DNA from 3 places in the Pseudoalteromonas pernae genome. Region 2 is predicted to be linked to each of the others. Evidence: predicted binding sites of a transcription regulator. Region 2 holds the regulator's gene; each other region holds the start of a gene.

Region 1 (5,945 bases), on a different contig from region 2:
GATACGGTGGTCATTTTCATTGCCTGGTAAACCCGAAATGCTGTCGGCAAACAGATGATCATTGACGATGATCAGCTTGCCTCGTGTCTGGTCTGGCGTGCGTTTATTACTTGGCAATGTCACCCCCTGAAGCATTTGTTCAGGGCTTGCATCACGTAGCACCTCATCCAAAGAGCGAATCGCCACTCGCGCATCACGACTAACGTCACGTTTGCGGTCTTTGATGTGGTCGAGTTCTTCGAGTACTGTCATCGGGATAATGACGTCGTGTTCTTGGAAGGAGAGGAATGCAAGGGGTTCGTGGAGCAATACGTTGGTGTCCAGGACGTACATCTTACTACTGTTGGCGTGGCGGTCTTTATCCATAGCGCAATCCTATTTGTCTTTATTATATCTGCACCTTTACGACTACAATGACAAGGTGGTGATGCCTTAAGGCATATTTCAAGTTTAGTCTATGGGCAAGAAAAGACGCTTTTATGACAGTAAAAAATGTAAGAAAAAGTGCAAATTTACATTTGCAAAAATGACCGTCTTTTGCTGCTGTATATAATCTAAACAAGCGTTGCACTATTTATCAGTTTTAAGGTGATTATCGTAAATTAGCACGCTAATATAGCCGCCTTTTTTTGCTCGGGCCCACGCGCCCTAGTTTTGGTATTCAAAAAGTCGAGATTGAGCACGCAATGAATTTTTCCTTAGGCCAACGTTGGATCAGTGACACCGAATCAGATTTAGGATTAGGTACCGTAGTTGCATTGGAAGGACGCCAAGTAAACATATTGTTCCCCGCAAGTGGCGAAAGCCGCGTTTACGCGCAGGCAGAAGCGCCCGTGACCCGCGTGTTGTTTAATCCCGGAGATGTGATCCGCAGTGCTGATGAGTGGGAACTCACTGTTAGCCAAGTGATAGAAGAAAACGGCTTGTATACCTACGTGGGTACGCGTGTTGATAATGATGAGCCAACGGAGTTGAAAGAAACTTTTCTTGATCACTTTATCAAGTTCAACAAACCTCAAGACCGACTTTTTGCAGGCCAAATTGACCGCTTCGACCGTTACACTTTGCGTTATAACACTTGGCAACACAGATTTAATCGCGATCAATCACCACTAAAAGGCCTGATTGGTCAACGAGCGAGCTTGATTGAGCACCAGCTGCACATCGCCAGAGAAGTCGGTCAACGTTTTGCGCCGCGCGTGTTACTAAGTGATGAAGTAGGTCTGGGTAAAACCATCGAAGCCGGCATGATTTTGCACCAACAACTACTGACGGGAAGAGCTTCTCGTGTCCTTGTGGTAGTTCCGGAAAACTTGCAACATCAATGGCTTGTAGAAATGCTGCGCCGCTTCAATCTAAAGTTTGCTATCTTCGACGAAGAACGTTGTGCTGAAGCATTTGCAGACAGCCCGAACGTGTTTGAAACAGAACAGTTAGTGCTTACTAGCCTAGAGTTTTTAACCAAGAAAAAACGCTGGTTTGAACAAGCAACAATGGCGGATTGGGACCTCCTCGTGGTGGACGAAGCCCATCACTTAAGCTGGTCTGTCGATAAGCCAAGTACCGAGTATTTGCGCATTGAGGAATTAAGCCGAGACATCGCAGGCCTTATTCTCCTGACAGCAACGCCGGATCAATTAGGCCATCAAAGCCACTTTGCACGCCTAAAACTACTCGATCCAGATAGGTTCTATGACTACGACGCTTTTGTTGAACAAGAGCGTCACTACAATGACATTGCCGATGCAGCCAATAGCATCATGCAAGAACAGGCATTAACAGAGCAGCAAGCTCAGGTTTTGACAAACTTACTCGGAGCCCAAGGCGAAGCCTTGCTGGCCGATTTTAATGCCGGTGAGCAGCACGCCAAAGAACAGATCCTGGAGCAACTACTTGATCGCCACGGCACTGGGCGAATTCTCTTTCGCAACAGCCGCAGTGGTATCAGCGGCTACCCGCAGCGAATTTTGCATGCCTATCCAATGACCATGCCGAGCCAGTACAAAACGGCGATGAGTGTAATGGGTAACTTAGGCGGTTCAGCGCCAGTCGAACTCAGCGCTGTTCGCGCCCTATTCCCAGAAAAAATCTTCCAAGAATTTGAAGGCAAAGACGCAAGCTGGACGCAGTTCGACCCGCGTGTGCAGTGGTTAATCGACACCCTCAATGCGAATAAGCCCCAGAAGATGTTGGTGATCTGCGCCAAAGCAGAAACAGCCTTGAGCTTAGAGCAAGCCTTGCGTGAGCGTGAGGGTATTAAAGCCGCAGTATTCCACGAAGGCATGAGCATTATCGAGCGTGACCGAGCTGCCGCATTCTTCGCTGATTTGGAAGACAGTGCCCAAGTACTGATTTGCTCTGAAATTGGTTCAGAAGGTCGTAACTTCCAGTTTGCTCATCATATGGCCTTATTCGACCTGCCGCTAAACCCAGATTTGTTAGAACAGCGAATCGGTCGACTTGACCGTATTGGCCAAACACAAGACATTAAAATACATGTGCCCTATTTCGAAGACAGCGCGCAGCAAACCCTGTTGCGTTGGTACCACGAAGGTCTAAATGCGTTCGAGCACACGTCAACCACGGGCCATATGCTCAATCAGGAGTTTGGCGATGAGTTATTGCAATTATTGGCAGCAAAAGAATACCAAGATGAGTCATTAAGTGAGCTCCTAGAGCGCGTTAGTACTCGCTATCAAGCACTTAAGGCACAGATGGAATCAGGCCGTGACCGCCTGCTTGAACTGCACTCAAGTGGCCAAGGTAAGTCAGAGCACTTGGTGCAAGACATCAGCGCAATGGACGACGACTTCACCCTTCCTACATACATGATCAACGTGTTTGATACATGGGGGGTGAACCAAGAAGACAAAGGTGAAAATAGCATCATCTTAAAGCCAACAGAACACATGTTAGGTGCTAATTTCCCGTTCTTAAAAGACGAAGGGATCAGTGTCACATTTGACCGTGACACAGCACTGGCACAAGAAGATTTGCACTTTCTAAGTTGGGACCATCCTATGGTCGAAGGTGCCATGGACATGATCTGCGATGAAGATTTCGGTACCGCTTCAGTAGCCTTGTTGAAAAACAAAAAGCTACCTGCAGGCACCTATTTTGTAGAGCTCATTTATATCGCTGAAGCTATGGCACCGAAGGCATTGCAGTTAGGCCGTTACTTGCCACCAACACCGATTCGCGTGTTGCTAGATAAAGGCGGTAATAACCTCGGCGAGAACGTGGCTTTTGATGCCTTCAACCAACAACTTAACGCTGTTGGTCGCCAAACTGCGTCTAAACTCGTGAATGCGTTGCAAAGTGCCATTCACCCACTGATTGAACAAGGTAATGAGCTGGCGCAAACAACCATGGAAACCTTACGCGTCAATGCCAAAACAGCCATGCATCATGCTGTAGACAGTGAGCTTGAGCGTTTGACGAGCTTGAAGGAAATCAATCCAAACATTCGTGATGAAGAGCTGACTCACTTCCAGAAAAGTCGCACGCAAATGGATGAATACATTGATAAAGCCAAAGTAAAGCTCGACGCTATCCGCTTAATCGTTGTCAGCCACTAGGCATTTCATTAAAATGGCCAGCCTTAATTGATGAGGCTGGTCATGCTGTTAAACTACAATCCCCCGCGATTTCCTTACCTGAATATTATTTATCAAGACGATGATCTGCTGATCCTTGATAAACCAAGCGGATTGCTGACCGTCCCAGGTAAAGACCCGAAACACGCAGACTGCTTAATCCGTCGCGCCAACTTAGTATTTCCGACTGCGAAAATTGTGCATCGCCTAGATATGGCCACATCTGGGGTTATCTGTTTAGCCCTAAACAAAGAAGCACATCGCAATTTGAGTATGCAGTTTCAAGAGCGCCACACAGCCAAAGAATACATAGCTATCGTCGAAGGTTACCTCGAGCCGAAGCAAGGGTCGGTTGATTTACCGCTGATTTGTGATTGGCCAAACCGCCCAAAGCAGATAGTGGATATGGAAAACGGTAAGCCCTCTCTCACCCATTACCAAGTATTAAGCACCACGGATAACGCCTCTCGTGTGCGCTTAACTCCTGTAACTGGGCGCAGCCATCAACTTAGAGTACATATGTTGTCATTGGGACATGTAATTTTAGGAGACAGGTTGTATGCGCACCCAGAGGCTAAAGCTCGCGCAGAACGCTTACAGCTGCACGCTCATTGGTTGAGCATTTCGCATCCGAGCACGGGCGAGTCGCTTACTTTTACAGCTGAGTGTCCATTCTAAAGAGCATACAAACTTAGGCCAATAACAGCTAAACTTTTACTTGTATTGGCCGATATAAACCCATGATATTTATAATTACACTTTGGGTTCGTTGTGAGCTTGTATATGCGTAAATGGGTCCTCGCCATGAGTCTTTTGGCCGCTGCGTCTGGTGTTTCGTACACAAAATGCGTGCAGGCAATGAGTCTAGATGAGCCGATGAGTTTGCTCGCGCAAGGGGATGAGTTTGAAGTTATTCATCGCCCGCATATGGCTCCTGTGCACCGTGGAACCTTGATCTTTTTCGCTCCTCTTCTTGACCCTGTGGGGGCAAAAACAGGGTTTACCCAGTTACGCAGCGCTTTGAGTCGCAAAGGTTATGACAGTTACTTGGTGATAAACCATACCAGTTTTAGCAACTCTGAATCCGAGAAAGACGCAGCATCACCTGCATCAACTCCCGAGACCCCAGCAACACCAGCAGATGAAAATTCAGCATCAGCAGAATCAACCGCCCCCTCAGATGAAGCAACAGGTCAAAAAAACGAGCAGAGCTATGTACCACCATTTCAACCGCCCGTCCTAATTGTCGAATTAGATAAATACAAAAGCCAGCTATTGGCCCAACTTGAGTCAGTGGTGGAAAAAGCAAACGTGACACAAAAACCCATTAGTATTTTTGCCGTCGGGCAAAGTGCCGGCTTACTCAGTGAGTATTTCACCGAATATCCTGATTTGCCTTTGCAGGCGATTGTGGCGTTCAACACTTACTTGCCTGATCCTGAGCGTAATCGACACATTAGCGCCAATTTCTCAATTATCGCTCCCGCCGTGTTTGATATTAGAGATGTACATGCCTCTAGTTGGTCAAAGGCGTTAGTGGAACAAAGTACTTTGTGGGCGCAGAAGAATCAGAAATTCGACTATCGTCAAATCAACTTGATAGATGAACTTGATAACCCGCAGCAAACCGCGCAAATATCGCAAGAAATAGACGGCTTTCTACGCCGCCTTTTTTAAGTACTCGTAAGCGGCTTGAATATCTTGGCTCTTTTTTTGAGCCAATTTCATCATGTGTTCGGGTAAACCTTGAGAAACCAATTTATCTGGATGGTGCTGCGACATCAGTTTACGGTAGGCTTTTTTAACTGTGCGTTCGTCCGCCCCCTCTTCTAAGCCAAGAATATTCAAAGCCTGTGCACGGCTCATACCACTACTTGCAGTGCTTCGCGAACCGCGGCTGTGGCTATCTTGTCGGTCGAAGCGCTGCTGTTGTTGGCGAAACGCAAACTCCGCTTGGTAACGTTTTAAAATAAAACTGAAATGGGTTTTACTCACCCCCAAGCCCTTAGCGACTTGCTCTAAAAGCGTCTTTTCTTGAGGAGCCAAATGTCCGTCACTAAAGGCCATTTGAATTTGAATTTCAAGGAACAGCTGAATGAGGTCGAAACGCCCCGCAAAGTGTTCTCTGAACTCTCTTAGGGTGCTGTTCATAGAAAAATCGGCTTCTTTTCCGGCACGAAAGGCAAGTTGCGCCTCTTTTTTATCCTCACCGGTTAAGCCCATTTCATCCATAAACTGTGTTGCTGCTCGGATATGTAGCTCGTTTACTCGACCATTGGACTTAGCAATATGCCCCATGACAGCAAAGCAACTGGAGAAAAACAATGCTTGTCTTTGCGAGATTGATTC
Region 2 (5,945 bases):
CCGGTTTCATCAGTGCAGAGCAAGCCCGAGAACGTCGCGAGGAAGTGACCCGTGAAGCGGATTTCTACGGTTCAATGGACGGTGCAAGTAAATTCGTAAAAGGGGATGCGATTGCCGGTATCGTGATTCTGGTTATCAACATCGTCGGCGGCTTGTTCGTGGGCATGATTCAACACGACTTAAGCTTTAGCAACGCGATGGAAGTGTACACTTTGCTGACCATTGGTGATGGCCTAGTTGCACAGTTACCTTCGTTGCTTCTTTCCATTGGCACCGCGATTGTTGTAACGCGTCAAAATGAATCACACAACATGGGTGATAAAGTTAAGGCGCAGCTGGGTAACGAAAAAGCGTTGTGGATCGCCAGTGGTATTTTGATCACTATGGGTTTGGTCCCAGGTATGCCACATGTCGCCTTCCTAGGGCTGGGCATACTGATTGGTTTTGTTGCTTACTACACACAAAAACAAGCGCGTATAGCTGAGCAAGAAGAACAGGAAAAAGCAGCCGGCGGCGGTAACACCAATGTGGCTACTCGTGACGAACCTAAAGAGCTTGGCTGGGATGACGTGCAACAAGTTGATGTGATTGGCCTTGAAGTGGGTTATCGCCTTATTCCACTCGTTGACCAAGCTCAAGGTGGTGAATTGCTTAGCCGTATTAAAGGCGTTCGTAAGAAGCTATCGCAAGAGTTCGGTTTCCTTGTGCCTCCTGTGCATATCCGAGATAACTTAGAGCTCGACCCTAACGCCTATCGCATTACGCTGATGGGAGTGGGCAGCGGTGATGGTGAGCTTAGCCATGGTGACGAGCTTGCAATCAATCCGGGGCAAGTATTTGGTCCAGTCAATGGCGTCGCAACGAAAGATCCCGCGTTTGGTTTGGATGCGGTATGGATTAAACCAGATCAAAAAGACGAAGCGCAGTCACTCGGTTACACAGTGGTTGATGCCGCGACCGTGGTGGCAACTCACATCAGCCAACTGCTAACCAATAATGCATCGTTATTGCTTGGTCATGAAGAAGTACAAAGTTTGTTGGATATGTTGGCAAAGAGTCATCCACGTCTAGTAGAAGGCTTGGTGCCAGACGTACTGCCGCTAACAACCGTGGTAAAAGTATTGCAAAACTTACTCAATGAAGGTGTCGCCATTCGTGATATGCGCACCATAGTACAAACCCTTGTTGAGTATGGCCCTCGTAGCCAAGACCCTGACGTATTAACCGCTGCGGTAAGGATCTCTTTGCGTCGACTCATCGTCCAAGATGCCGTTGGCGCGAGCCCTGAAATCCCTGTCATAACATTGGCACCTGAGTTGGAACAGATGTTGCATCAGTCACTTCAGAATGCGGGAGATGAAGGTGCGGGCATTGAGCCTGGCCTCGCAGAGCGACTACAAATGTCACTGAGCGAAGCCCACCAAAGCCAAGAAATGGCGGGTGAACCTTCCATCTTACTGACCTCGGGAATGTTAAGAACAGTGTTATCACGATTCGTGAAATACACCATTCCGGGCCTTAAGGTAATGTCTTACCAAGAGGTACCTGATGAGCGTCAGATTAAGATTGTAAGCTCCGTAGGACAGCAATAAACAAACGGCGATGCCAATGGCTTAGCCAACTGAAATAGCCGTAAAGCTAAGCCATGTGGTGGCACCGATTGTGTAGAGGGTGAAGTTATGAAAATTAAACGTTTTTTTGCAAAAGACATGCGTACAGCGCTTAAAGAAGTGAAAGATGAACTCGGTGCAGATGCAGTCATCATGTCGAATAAGAAGCTTGCTGATGGTGTTGAAATTGTCGCTGCAATTGATCACGAGCGTCCGGCCCCTGCGAAAACGCACGCACCTCAAACTAAGACTGCGCCAGCGCAAGCAATGAATGCGCAGCAAGTTGCTCAACCGCAATCACAGCCTAGTCGAATTGTGCAGCCACAAACACGCTTTAATCGCCCTCAACCGCAAGAATCAAATCAAGGTGTTGCAGATTCTTTGCAAGCACTGCTTGAGCGCCAAAACCCACAGCCTAAAAATGCCGTGTTGGCGGATATGTTCTCGCAATCGGGTATCGACCTAAATGCCGCTCAGCAAACGCGTGCAGCACAGCATCCGCACCAAGAAACGCCAGCCTATGCGCAACCTGAGCCTCGCGCATACGCACAACAGCACAGCACTCGCCCTGAGCAGCAAATGGCGGCATCTATGCAGCTTGATGATGACTTAGATGGTGATGATTTCGCTGACTTCGCAGCGTCGAAGCCACACAGCAATGAACGCGCCCGTGCAGCTCACATGAACAATGATGAAGTGAGTGCGATGCGCGATGAGATGAATGCCATTCGTCAGCTTTTAGAGCATCAAGTCTCAGGTTTATTACATCAAGACCGCGCGCGCCGCGACCCGACCCGTGCATGCTTCATTGAACGCCTGCAAGGTATGGGTATTGAGGAATCAGTTGCCGAGCAACTAGTTCGCTATGTGCCTGACGATTTGTCACGCAAAGAAGCATGGCAGGTGGTGCTGGAAATGATGCACAAACAAATGCACACCACGGGCAATGAAATTTTGCGCCATGGCGGTGTGTATGCGTTGGTAGGCCCAACGGGTGTGGGCAAAACCACTACAGTCGCTAAGCTTGCAGCATTGGGTGCGCAAAAATACGGCGCAGATAATGTCGCGTTGATCACCACAGACACCTACCGTATTGGCGCGTTTGAGCAGCTCGCAACCTATGGCCGCATTATTGGTTGTCCGGTTAAACAGGTAAAAGATGCCAATGAACTGGCCGATGTGCTTTATCAACTTCGCAATAAGCGTCTAGTATTAATTGACACGGCGGGGATGAGTCAACGCGATTTACGCTTGAGTGAACAGTTAAATACGCTTATGCGCAATGCTTCAGTGGACATCAGAAGCTATTTAGTTTTAAGTGCCACGGCACAGCGAGAAGTGTTGCAAGAGTCAATTAAACACTTCCAAAAAATTGACTTAAGTGGCTGTATTTTCACCAAACTTGATGAAAGTCTAAGTTTGGGCGAGATTATGAGTGTAGCGATTCAAAATCGTCTCCCAATAGGGTATCTTACTAACGGTCAGCGTGTTCCAGAAGATATTCGAGTGGCGAACTCAGAAAAAATGGTTAGAAAGGCTGAACAATTGTTTATTAAACGTCAAAAAGCAAAACAAACAGCGGCTCCAGTGGGGCGTCAGGCAGTGGCGTCTCAAGCAGTAGGAATGTATGATTAACACAGTGCACGATCAAGCAAGCGGCCTTCGTAGAATGAATCAGAATAATAATCAAGGCGTTAAAGTCATCGCCGTCACAGGCGGCAAAGGTGGCGTAGGTAAAACTAATGTATCGCTCAACTTGGCTATAGCCATGGGACAGCAAGGTAAACGTGTACTCGTACTCGATGCCGATTTAGGGTTAGCCAACTGTGACGTAATGCTTGGTCTGCGTGTTGAAAAAAACCTTTCTCATGTACTCAGTGGCGAGTGTGATCTGCGTGATATTCTCGTTACGGGTCCTGCGGGTATTCGCATTGCACCTGCAACATCCGGCTCCCAATCTATGGTTGAGCTTAGCCCTGCTGAACATGCAGGGCTTATTCGCGCGTTTAGCGAACTTGATAATGACTTCGACGTACTCATTGTTGATACCGCAGCAGGTATCTCTGACATGGTGCTTAGTTTTTCTCGCGCTTCTCAAGATGTGGTTGTGGTGGTGTGTGACGAACCCACGTCTATCACAGATGCGTATGCGCTGATCAAAATCCTAAGCCGCGAGCACGGTGTTTATAAATTCAAAATTGTTGCCAATATGGTTCGCAGTTTACGTGAAGGCCAAGACCTTTTTGCTAAGCTTTCTAAAGTAACAGACCGATTTTTAGATGTGGCTTTGGAGTTGGTAGCAACCATTCCTTACGATGAGAACATGCGTAAATCAACACGTCGTCAAAAAGCCGTCGTTGACCTGTTTCCTAATTCACCTGCTTCTGTGTCACTTAAAAGTTTGGCCAGTAAAGCAGTGAAATGGCCCGTACCGAATCAGCCTTCGGGCCACCTAGAGTTTTTTATTGAGAAGTTAGTCAATAACTAGCGGTTAGAGCAACTATGAATAGAGTCGCCGGGTATCAGCACCAACAGCAATTAAACTCTCTTGTAGAGCGCCATGCTTCACTTGTAAAGCGTGTTGCGTGTCATCTTTTAGCGCGTTTACCGGCCAGTGTTCAACTCGACGATTTAATTCAATCCGGCATGATTGGCCTGATCGAAGCCTCGAAAAGTTTCGATGCTTCAAAAGGGGCGAGCTTTGAAACCTTTGCAGGTATCCGTATTCGCGGGGCAATGCTGGATGAGATACGCCGCGGTGATTGGGCGCCTCGTTCCGTACACAGAAATAGCCGTTCGGTCGCGCAAGCGATAAACGAGCTTGAAGGCGTTTTAGGGCGCGAGCCTAAAGATGTTGAAGTAGCTGAAAAACTTGATATTTCCCTTGATGAATACCATCATATTTTAAATGATGTAAATTGTTCTAAGGTGTTAGGCATCGAGGACTTGGGTGTGGATGAAGATGTCATCGTCACCCATAGCGATCAATCAGACACAGGCAAACCTTTTGCCAGTGTCCAAAATGAACGCTTTAACAGTGCATTGGTTGAGGCGATCAAGTCGCTACCTGAACGTGATGCATTGGTATTATCGTTGTATTACAACGATGAAATGAATTTAAAAGAAATAGGGCAAATACTGGACGTAAGCGAGTCCCGTGTGAGCCAAATCCATGGTCAGGCAATGATTAAGCTCAAAGCGAAAGTCAGTGACTGGGTCAATTAGTAGTAAGTAGAAACAGGTTCATACCTCACTGGAGGATACTTTGGATAAGAACATGAAAATTCTTGTGGTTGATGACTTTTCAACGATGAGAAGAATCATTAAAAACCTTTTGCGTGATTTGGGCTTCACCAACGTGCAAGAAGCGGACGACGGTAGCACGGCATTGCCAATGTTACAGAATCAAGAGTTCGATTTCGTTGTCACTGATTGGAACATGCCAGGTATGCAAGGCATCGACCTTCTTCGTGCCATCCGTGCAGACGATAACCTAAAACACATTCCAGTATTGATGGTGACGGCTGAAGCAAAGAAAGAACAAATAATTGCAGCAGCTCAAGCGGGTGTTAATGGCTACATTGTTAAACCATTTACCGCAGCGACACTGAAAACAAAACTGGATAAAGTGTTCGAGCGTTTAGGTTAACAGATTAAGGAGAGGCATATGTCAGCTCCCGCTGCACCTCATATTACCCTAGAACAGGCTAAGCAGCTTGTTTCCTTTCTTGAACAAGGTGAGCAGGAAAAAGCTGACCAGCTGATCCTAGATGCTGCTTCTAAAGAGCAGTCTGAATTATTTGCCGAAGTGGGAAAACTCACTCGGCAGCTTCATGAGTCACTGAAAAACTTCCAATTGGATACCCGCCTGACTGATTTGACTCATGAGGCGATACCTGATGCCAAGCAACGCCTCAATTATGTAATGGAAATGACTGAGCAGGCCGCTAATAAAACCATGGATGCGGTCGAGGCAAGTCTTCCTATTGCAGAACAATTGTCTACGGACTTACACCAAATCAAACCTTCTTGGGACAAACTGATGCGCCGTGATTTAGAGATCGGCGAATTCAAACAGTTGTGTCACCAACTCGATGGTTTTATGGGTCGTTCACAAGAAAGTACTTTGGAATTGCATGATTTGCTCAATAACGTGTTGATGGCTCAGGACTATCAAGACCTCACGGGACAGGTGATACGCCGTGTAATTGAGTTGGTACGAGAAGTTGAAGACAGTTTGATTAACTTACTGACTGTGTTTGCAGGTGAAGACGTTGATGTAAGTGCTATTGAGCGCGAGAAAACAACCTCTTCATTCGGTGGTGAAGGTGCTGA
Region 3 (5,945 bases), on a different contig from region 2:
TTAATCGGCTATTCGGTCATTCTATTAGTGCTCATTGGTGCTTTAGGCGCCAATATCGCGATGCGAGTGCCCATGGATTTAGATATTATTCGCGATAGAAATCAGCTTTTTAGAACAGACGTCAATGGTCTGGTAGAAAACACTTACACTTTGAAAGTCATCAATAAAGCGCAGGTTGTGCAAGACTTTACCGTTGAAATAGAAGGATTGGAGCATTATCAAGTTATTGGCAATCTGGAGTTTTCTGTCGGGCCTGGTCGCTCTCACAATGTGCCTTTGTCAGTTGTTATCGACCCTTATGATTTGAAAAAGCCACTGACTGAATTTGAATTCGTTCTTTACCCAACTGCGGATCCTGAGTCAAAGATCAGACAAAGCAGTAATTTCATCAAAGGACGCTAGGGTGAGTGAGTTTAGTTTTGCGTCATTAACACCCGATACGATATTGGATGCTCTGGATAGCGTGGAGGTGTATGCCGAGTCTGGCTTACTAGCACTGAATAGCTATGAAAATCGCGTTTATCAGTTCATGGCTGAAGATAAACGTAGGTACGTGGTGAAGTTTTATCGGCCTGAGCGTTGGAGCAACGAACAAATACTCGAAGAGCATGCTTTCAGCGCTGAGTTAGGTGATGCTGATGTGCCCGTGGTCGCGCCACTCGCCATTGATGGTAGAACTTTGTTTGAACATCAAGGATACAGATTTACGTTATTCCCGAGTGTCGGCGGCCGCCAATTTGAAATGGATAATTTGGATCAGCTTGAGCAGCTTGGTCGTTTGATTGGGCGCATGCATAAGGTTGCCCAAGCCAAATCATTCCATGAGAGACCAACCTTAGGCTGTGATGAGTATTTGCATCAAGCGCGTATTCATTTAGCGCAAAGTAATTTGGTCAGTGATGCGATGTCAGTGCCGTTTTACACTGTGCTCGATCAAGTTATCGACAAAGCTAGCAAATTGTATAAGGGAGTTGATACTATCCGATTGCATGGTGATTGCCATGCGGGCAACATATTGTGGTCAGCGGATAACACTCTGACCTTTGTCGACTTGGACGATAGCCGACAAGGGCCTGCCATTCAAGATTTGTGGATGATGTTAAGTGGCGACCGGCAAAATCAGTTACTGCAACTGGATACCTTGGTTGGTGGCTATGAAGAGTTTGCTGATTTCGACCACAGTCAGTTGCCATTGATTGAGCCTCTGCGTGCTATGCGCATGGTGCATTACATGGGCTGGATTGCAAAACGTTGGAGTGATCCAGCATTTGAACGGAACTTTTCATGGTTCGCGCAAGACAAATACTGGGAGCAACAAACGTTAGCGCTCAAAGAGCAGCTCGCTGCACTTGATGAAGCACCGTTAAAGCTGATGCCCTAAAGAAGTAACACAGGATTTCTTAAGAGACGATTATGATAAAAACACTAAAACGTTCGTTAATTTTACTTTGTTTACCGCTTGCAGCGTTTGCCGCTGACTTTAAAGCGGGTGAGCATTATCAGGTTTTAGAAACTCAAGCATCAAGTAATGATAAAGTAACGGAATTTTTCTCGTTCTACTGCCCACATTGCTACAAATTAGAGCCAGTGGTTGGCGCGCTAAAATCGTCATTACCTGAAGGGGTGCCTTTGGAAAAGAGCCATGTAAACTTTCTTCGAATTGATAAAGAAGCCCAAAACCGTTTAACGACGGCTTACCTTGTTGCTCAGCAAGAAGGCAAAGGCGAGCAAGTGGCTGCCGCTATATTCGATAGCATCCACCGTTTACGTGAGCCTTTGCAAACGCAAGAATCAGTTGAGATGCTATTAACAAGCCAAGGCATCAGTGCAGAGCGCTATGCAATGTTAGCTAGCAGTATGCCTGTATTGACGGGTGAAAAAGATGCGATTGAAAGCCAAGAGGCATTCACACAACTAGGTGCATTGACAGGCGTGCCAACAATTATCGTAAACGACAAGTACAAAGTGCTTGTGCACACGATGAAGTCACAGCAAGAGCTCAATGAACTTGTAAATCATTTATTAGAAAAATAATTTGGAGTCTTAGGTATGAAGAAGTTTATTGCTGCTGCCATGATGGCCTTGGCTTTGCCATTAAGCGCGTTTGCAGCCCAATTCGAAGAAGGAACTCACTATGAAGTTGTTTCTGACCGCGCTAGCCGTAAGCCTGAGGTTAAAGAGTTCTTTTCTTTTTATTGCCCAGCGTGTAATGCCTATGAAGGTCTATTGGTGGATGTAAAACCAAAGATTGATGGCGAAGTTGAATTCAAACGCAGCCACGTTAACTTTATGGGTGGGCGTAGTGCCGAAAACCAAGATATGCTTTCTCAAGCACTGGCCACTGCGAGTGTATTACCAGAGAAAGAGCAGCTAGTGTCTGCTATTTTTAGTCACATTCACACTAAACGCGCAAAGTTTAATGAAGTTGCGGATGTGAAAGATATCTTTGTTGCCAATGGTGTTGATGCAGAGAAATTTGATAAATTATTCTCAGGCTTTGCGGTGCGCACTAAGGCGTCAAAAATGCAACGCGATCAGGAATACTTTAAAGAGAAAGGCGCGCTCAAGGGCGTACCAACATTCATTGTTAACGGTAAATATCGTTTGATTCTTGGCCGAGAGTCTGGCGTTACTGAACCAGATGATATCGCTGCATTGATCAACTTTTTAGCAAAAAAATAAGTTAATTCAGACTCAAAAAAACCGCATCTAAGATGCGGTTTTTTTATGCTTACTTGCGAGTAAGATACACACCAGATTCAACATGATGGGTGTAGGGGAACTGATCAAAAATAGCAAACTGAGAAACATTATGGGTTTGCGTGAGCAAGTCTAGGTCGCGCTCCAGTGTTTCAGGATTACATGAGATGTAAATGATATTGTCGTATTCACTGGTCAGTTTGCACGTCAGTTCGTCCATTCCTGCTCGCGGCGGGTCGACTAAAATAGTTTGGCAGTCATAACTGTGCAGGTCGATGTCACCGAGGCGAGAGAACGTCCGTTCTTTACGCATTGCTTGCGTAAATTCTTCGCTGCTCATGCGGATGATGTCTAAGTTCTCAACTTTGTTTGCGGCGATGTTAAATTGCGCTGATTTAACTGAAGATTTTGAGATCTCTGTGGCCAGCACACGATTAAAGGACCCCGCAAGGGCGATGGAGAAATTACCGTTGCCACAATATAATTCGAGCAAATCATTTTTTAGCGGTGCACAAATATCTTGCGCCCACGCGAGCATTTTCTCGTTCACCTTCGCATTAGGCTGGGTAAAGCTGTTCTCAACTTGCTGGTAGGTGTATTGCTGACCATTCACAGATAGTTGCTCAACCACATATTCATTACCTAACACATGCTTTTGTTTTCGCGCTCGGCCGATAAGTTCGACATTAAACGTTTGTTGCAAGTGTTGTTGCAATAACTTCGCTTGTGCAAGCCATTGCTCATCGAGTTGCTTGTGATAGAGCAAGCTGATCAGTGCGTTGCCGCTTAGTGTCGTGAGGTAGTCAATTTGGAATAACTTACGGCGCAATATTTCATTGTCTTTTAGCTGTTTGATCATTTCAACCATAAGGGCATTGATTAATTCTGCACCTGGGTCAAAGCTATCTACACGCACTTTTTCTTTGGTCTCTTGGTTGAACATGATGTGGTACAACTCATCGCCATCATGCCAAACTCGGAATTCTGCTCGCTGGCGATAGTGGATAGGCTCAGACTCAAATACTTCTAAGGTTTTCACACCAAAGCGCGCAAATTGCGCGTTAATTCGTTGCGCTTTTTCTGCTAACTGCTGTTCGTACACTGACGTGTTGATTTTAATAACTGGCATGAAGACCCCTACAAATTTTAATGCGCCGCTATTTTAGGAGGCTGCAAATAATTGTCCAGTCACAATAGTGAATTATTTGCTCGTTTTTTCTACAGTTTTGTCAATGTCTGCCGATATACTAAGTATATATTCTCTAAAAGGAGCGCGGCATGCTGCCTGTTGCAGGCGATGCCTCTGATACCATTATGAAAGTTAATGATACAAATCAATGGTTTAATCCAGCAAGCAAAGGCTTGGAGCAGAGCAAAGGCAAAATGAGTCCAACCGCACTCAGCCAACTTGCGAAATTAGATAGTTATTTTGGCAGCCATCGTCAGATCGGTGCAAAAGTGCTAGAAGATAAGTTTGCGCAGGCTCTCGGCATCGAACCTGTATCAAAAAAAGAAAGCAAGCCGTTGTTTGACTTTGAAGCTATTGTCAAAAATGTACTGCAGTTTGTCACAGGGGCGGTCAAAAAAGCCAAAGCAGACGGCGCATCCGATGATAAGTTAACCGAGATGCTCGAACAAGCTCGTAAAGGCGTGCAAATGGGGGTTGACGATGCGACCTCTGAGTTAGATGAGTCAGGCTTATTGAATGACGAGATAAAAGAAGGCATCGCCAAGTCAAAGGATGGCATTTACTCTGGCTTAGATGAATTTGAAAAGTCATTGTTCGGTGAACCTGAGAGCAAATCTGTGCAGGTTAGCGAAGCGCAATTCATGAGCTTAACTAATAACGCTGAATATCGTTTTACTACCGCACAAGGTGATGAAGTCATCATTAGCCTAGATCACAATTATAAAGCGGGTGAGGCGGCATCCACTGCTCAGGGTGACAAAGGGCAAAGTGGGTATGCGTACTCTAATTATGAGCAACGCGACGTGTCGTTCACTTTGACTGTTAATGGCGAGCTTGATGAAGGTGAGAGAGAAGCGGTAAATAATATGATGGGACAACTCCAAGATGTGAGTGAATCCTTTTTTAGCGGCCAGTATGACGAAGCATTTAACAAGGCCGGTCAACTCCAACTGGGCTCTGAACAGTTGGTCGCTTTTTCTATGGACTTAACGCAGACCAAGACTCGTGCTGCAATCCGTGAGTACGAAAGTGTAACGCCAGCAAAGGAAATCGCTAAAGAGCTGCAACCTTTCAATGACAAATTGAAAGAAGCTTATACTAAAGCAGGCGAACTAGGGCTTCATAACGAAATATCGGGATTACTGCTTTGGCTAAATCAGGACAAGGAGAAAAATGAAGTGCAGGCCTTCATTGACTATAGCCAAGCACTATTTTCTAAGTTAGATGAGTTATTGTAGGGTTAACCCCTATTTGATTTGTATAAACTAAAGCACTCTGCAAGAGTGCTTTTTTTACGCATAAGGTGTTTCTGTTTTTAATACATTAATACGAAAATCAGCTTATATTCAGCAAGATAATAGTTTAATATATCGTTCCTGATTGGAGGATGGTGAATTTATCCAATTAGTCTACACTGTAGTATGTGAAAGACTGTTAGCGCGGATCTTGACCTGGCGGGAATAATGTAACCGCCTGCGATAAAACCAAAAAATGTCGGCTGATGGGATTATTTAAATTGGAATGTTTTTGAGTAAGAGCGCGAATTCACTCTTACTTGGCGCACAGGATTGCTGCCAAAGTACAGCAACTGTGTGTTTGACTAATAATCGTAAAAATGGGATGGAAACTAATGAAAATCAAATCACTTTCTGCTGCTATCGTTTTGGCAATGACATCAACTGCTGCTGTTGCTGATGAACAGAAAAATCCTCAACATGGCCTGCATATCGGTGTATACGGCGATTACTTTTGGGCTGACTGGGACGATCCTCAAGGCGCGAGTTACTCATCTCCTCAGAATCCTTTAGAGTTAGGGGAATCTCTAGGTTATGGTGCTGAAGTCGGCTATCGCTTTAATGAATACTGGACAGCACGTCTTAATTTCACAGCACTCGAGTTAGACAAGGAAAACACAGATAATCATAAAACAGGTGAGCGTTGGGGTGGTGATGTCCTTATCCACTTCAATGATTCTATCTACGGCATCATCGGTGCGAAAAAATTTGATGTTTTCGACGATTTCAATGCGGCAAACCTAGGTTTAGGCTTCCGTAAT

Evidence for each region. The regulator FliA, encoded in region 2, starts transcription of late flagellar genes. The targets are predictions, from matches to a motif close to CTAAAGNTNNNNNNNNNNNNGCCGATA.
Region 1: the regulator FliA is predicted to act here: its motif matches at 4,303-4,329, upstream of V1358_RS13500 (DUF3530 family protein).
Region 3: the regulator FliA is predicted to act here: its motif matches at 3,919-3,945, upstream of V1358_RS10785 (DUF5610 domain-containing protein).

Annotation. Positions count from the first base shown of each region.
Region 1 covers NZ_JBDODM010000005.1:211,041-216,985, forward strand. The annotation lists gene V1358_RS13485 (PhoH family protein) at 1-366, opposite strand, end outside; gene rapA (RNA polymerase-associated protein RapA) at 687-3,578, shown strand; gene rluA (bifunctional tRNA pseudouridine(32) synthase/23S rRNA pseudouridine(746) synthase RluA) at 3,621-4,274, shown strand; gene V1358_RS13500 (DUF3530 family protein) at 4,380-5,273, shown strand; gene djlA (co-chaperone DjlA) at 5,256-5,945, opposite strand, start outside.
Region 2 covers NZ_JBDODM010000002.1:437,677-443,621, reverse strand. The annotation lists gene flhA (flagellar biosynthesis protein FlhA) at 1-1,592, shown strand, start outside; gene flhF (flagellar biosynthesis GTPase FlhF) at 1,680-3,245, shown strand; gene V1358_RS06200 (MinD/ParA family protein) at 3,238-4,098, shown strand; gene V1358_RS06195 (RNA polymerase sigma factor FliA) at 4,113-4,835, shown strand; gene cheY (chemotaxis response regulator CheY) at 4,876-5,259, shown strand; gene V1358_RS06185 (protein phosphatase CheZ) at 5,278-5,945, shown strand, end outside.
Region 3 covers NZ_JBDODM010000004.1:124,857-130,801, forward strand. The annotation lists gene ccoG (cytochrome c oxidase accessory protein CcoG) at 1-402, shown strand, start outside; gene V1358_RS10765 (serine/threonine protein kinase) at 404-1,381, shown strand; gene V1358_RS10770 (thiol:disulfide interchange protein DsbA/DsbL) at 1,414-2,034, shown strand; gene V1358_RS10775 (thiol:disulfide interchange protein DsbA/DsbL) at 2,050-2,682, shown strand; gene trmA (tRNA (uridine(54)-C5)-methyltransferase TrmA) at 2,732-3,829, opposite strand; gene V1358_RS10785 (DUF5610 domain-containing protein) at 3,979-5,127, shown strand; gene V1358_RS10790 (OmpA family protein) at 5,520-5,945, shown strand, end outside.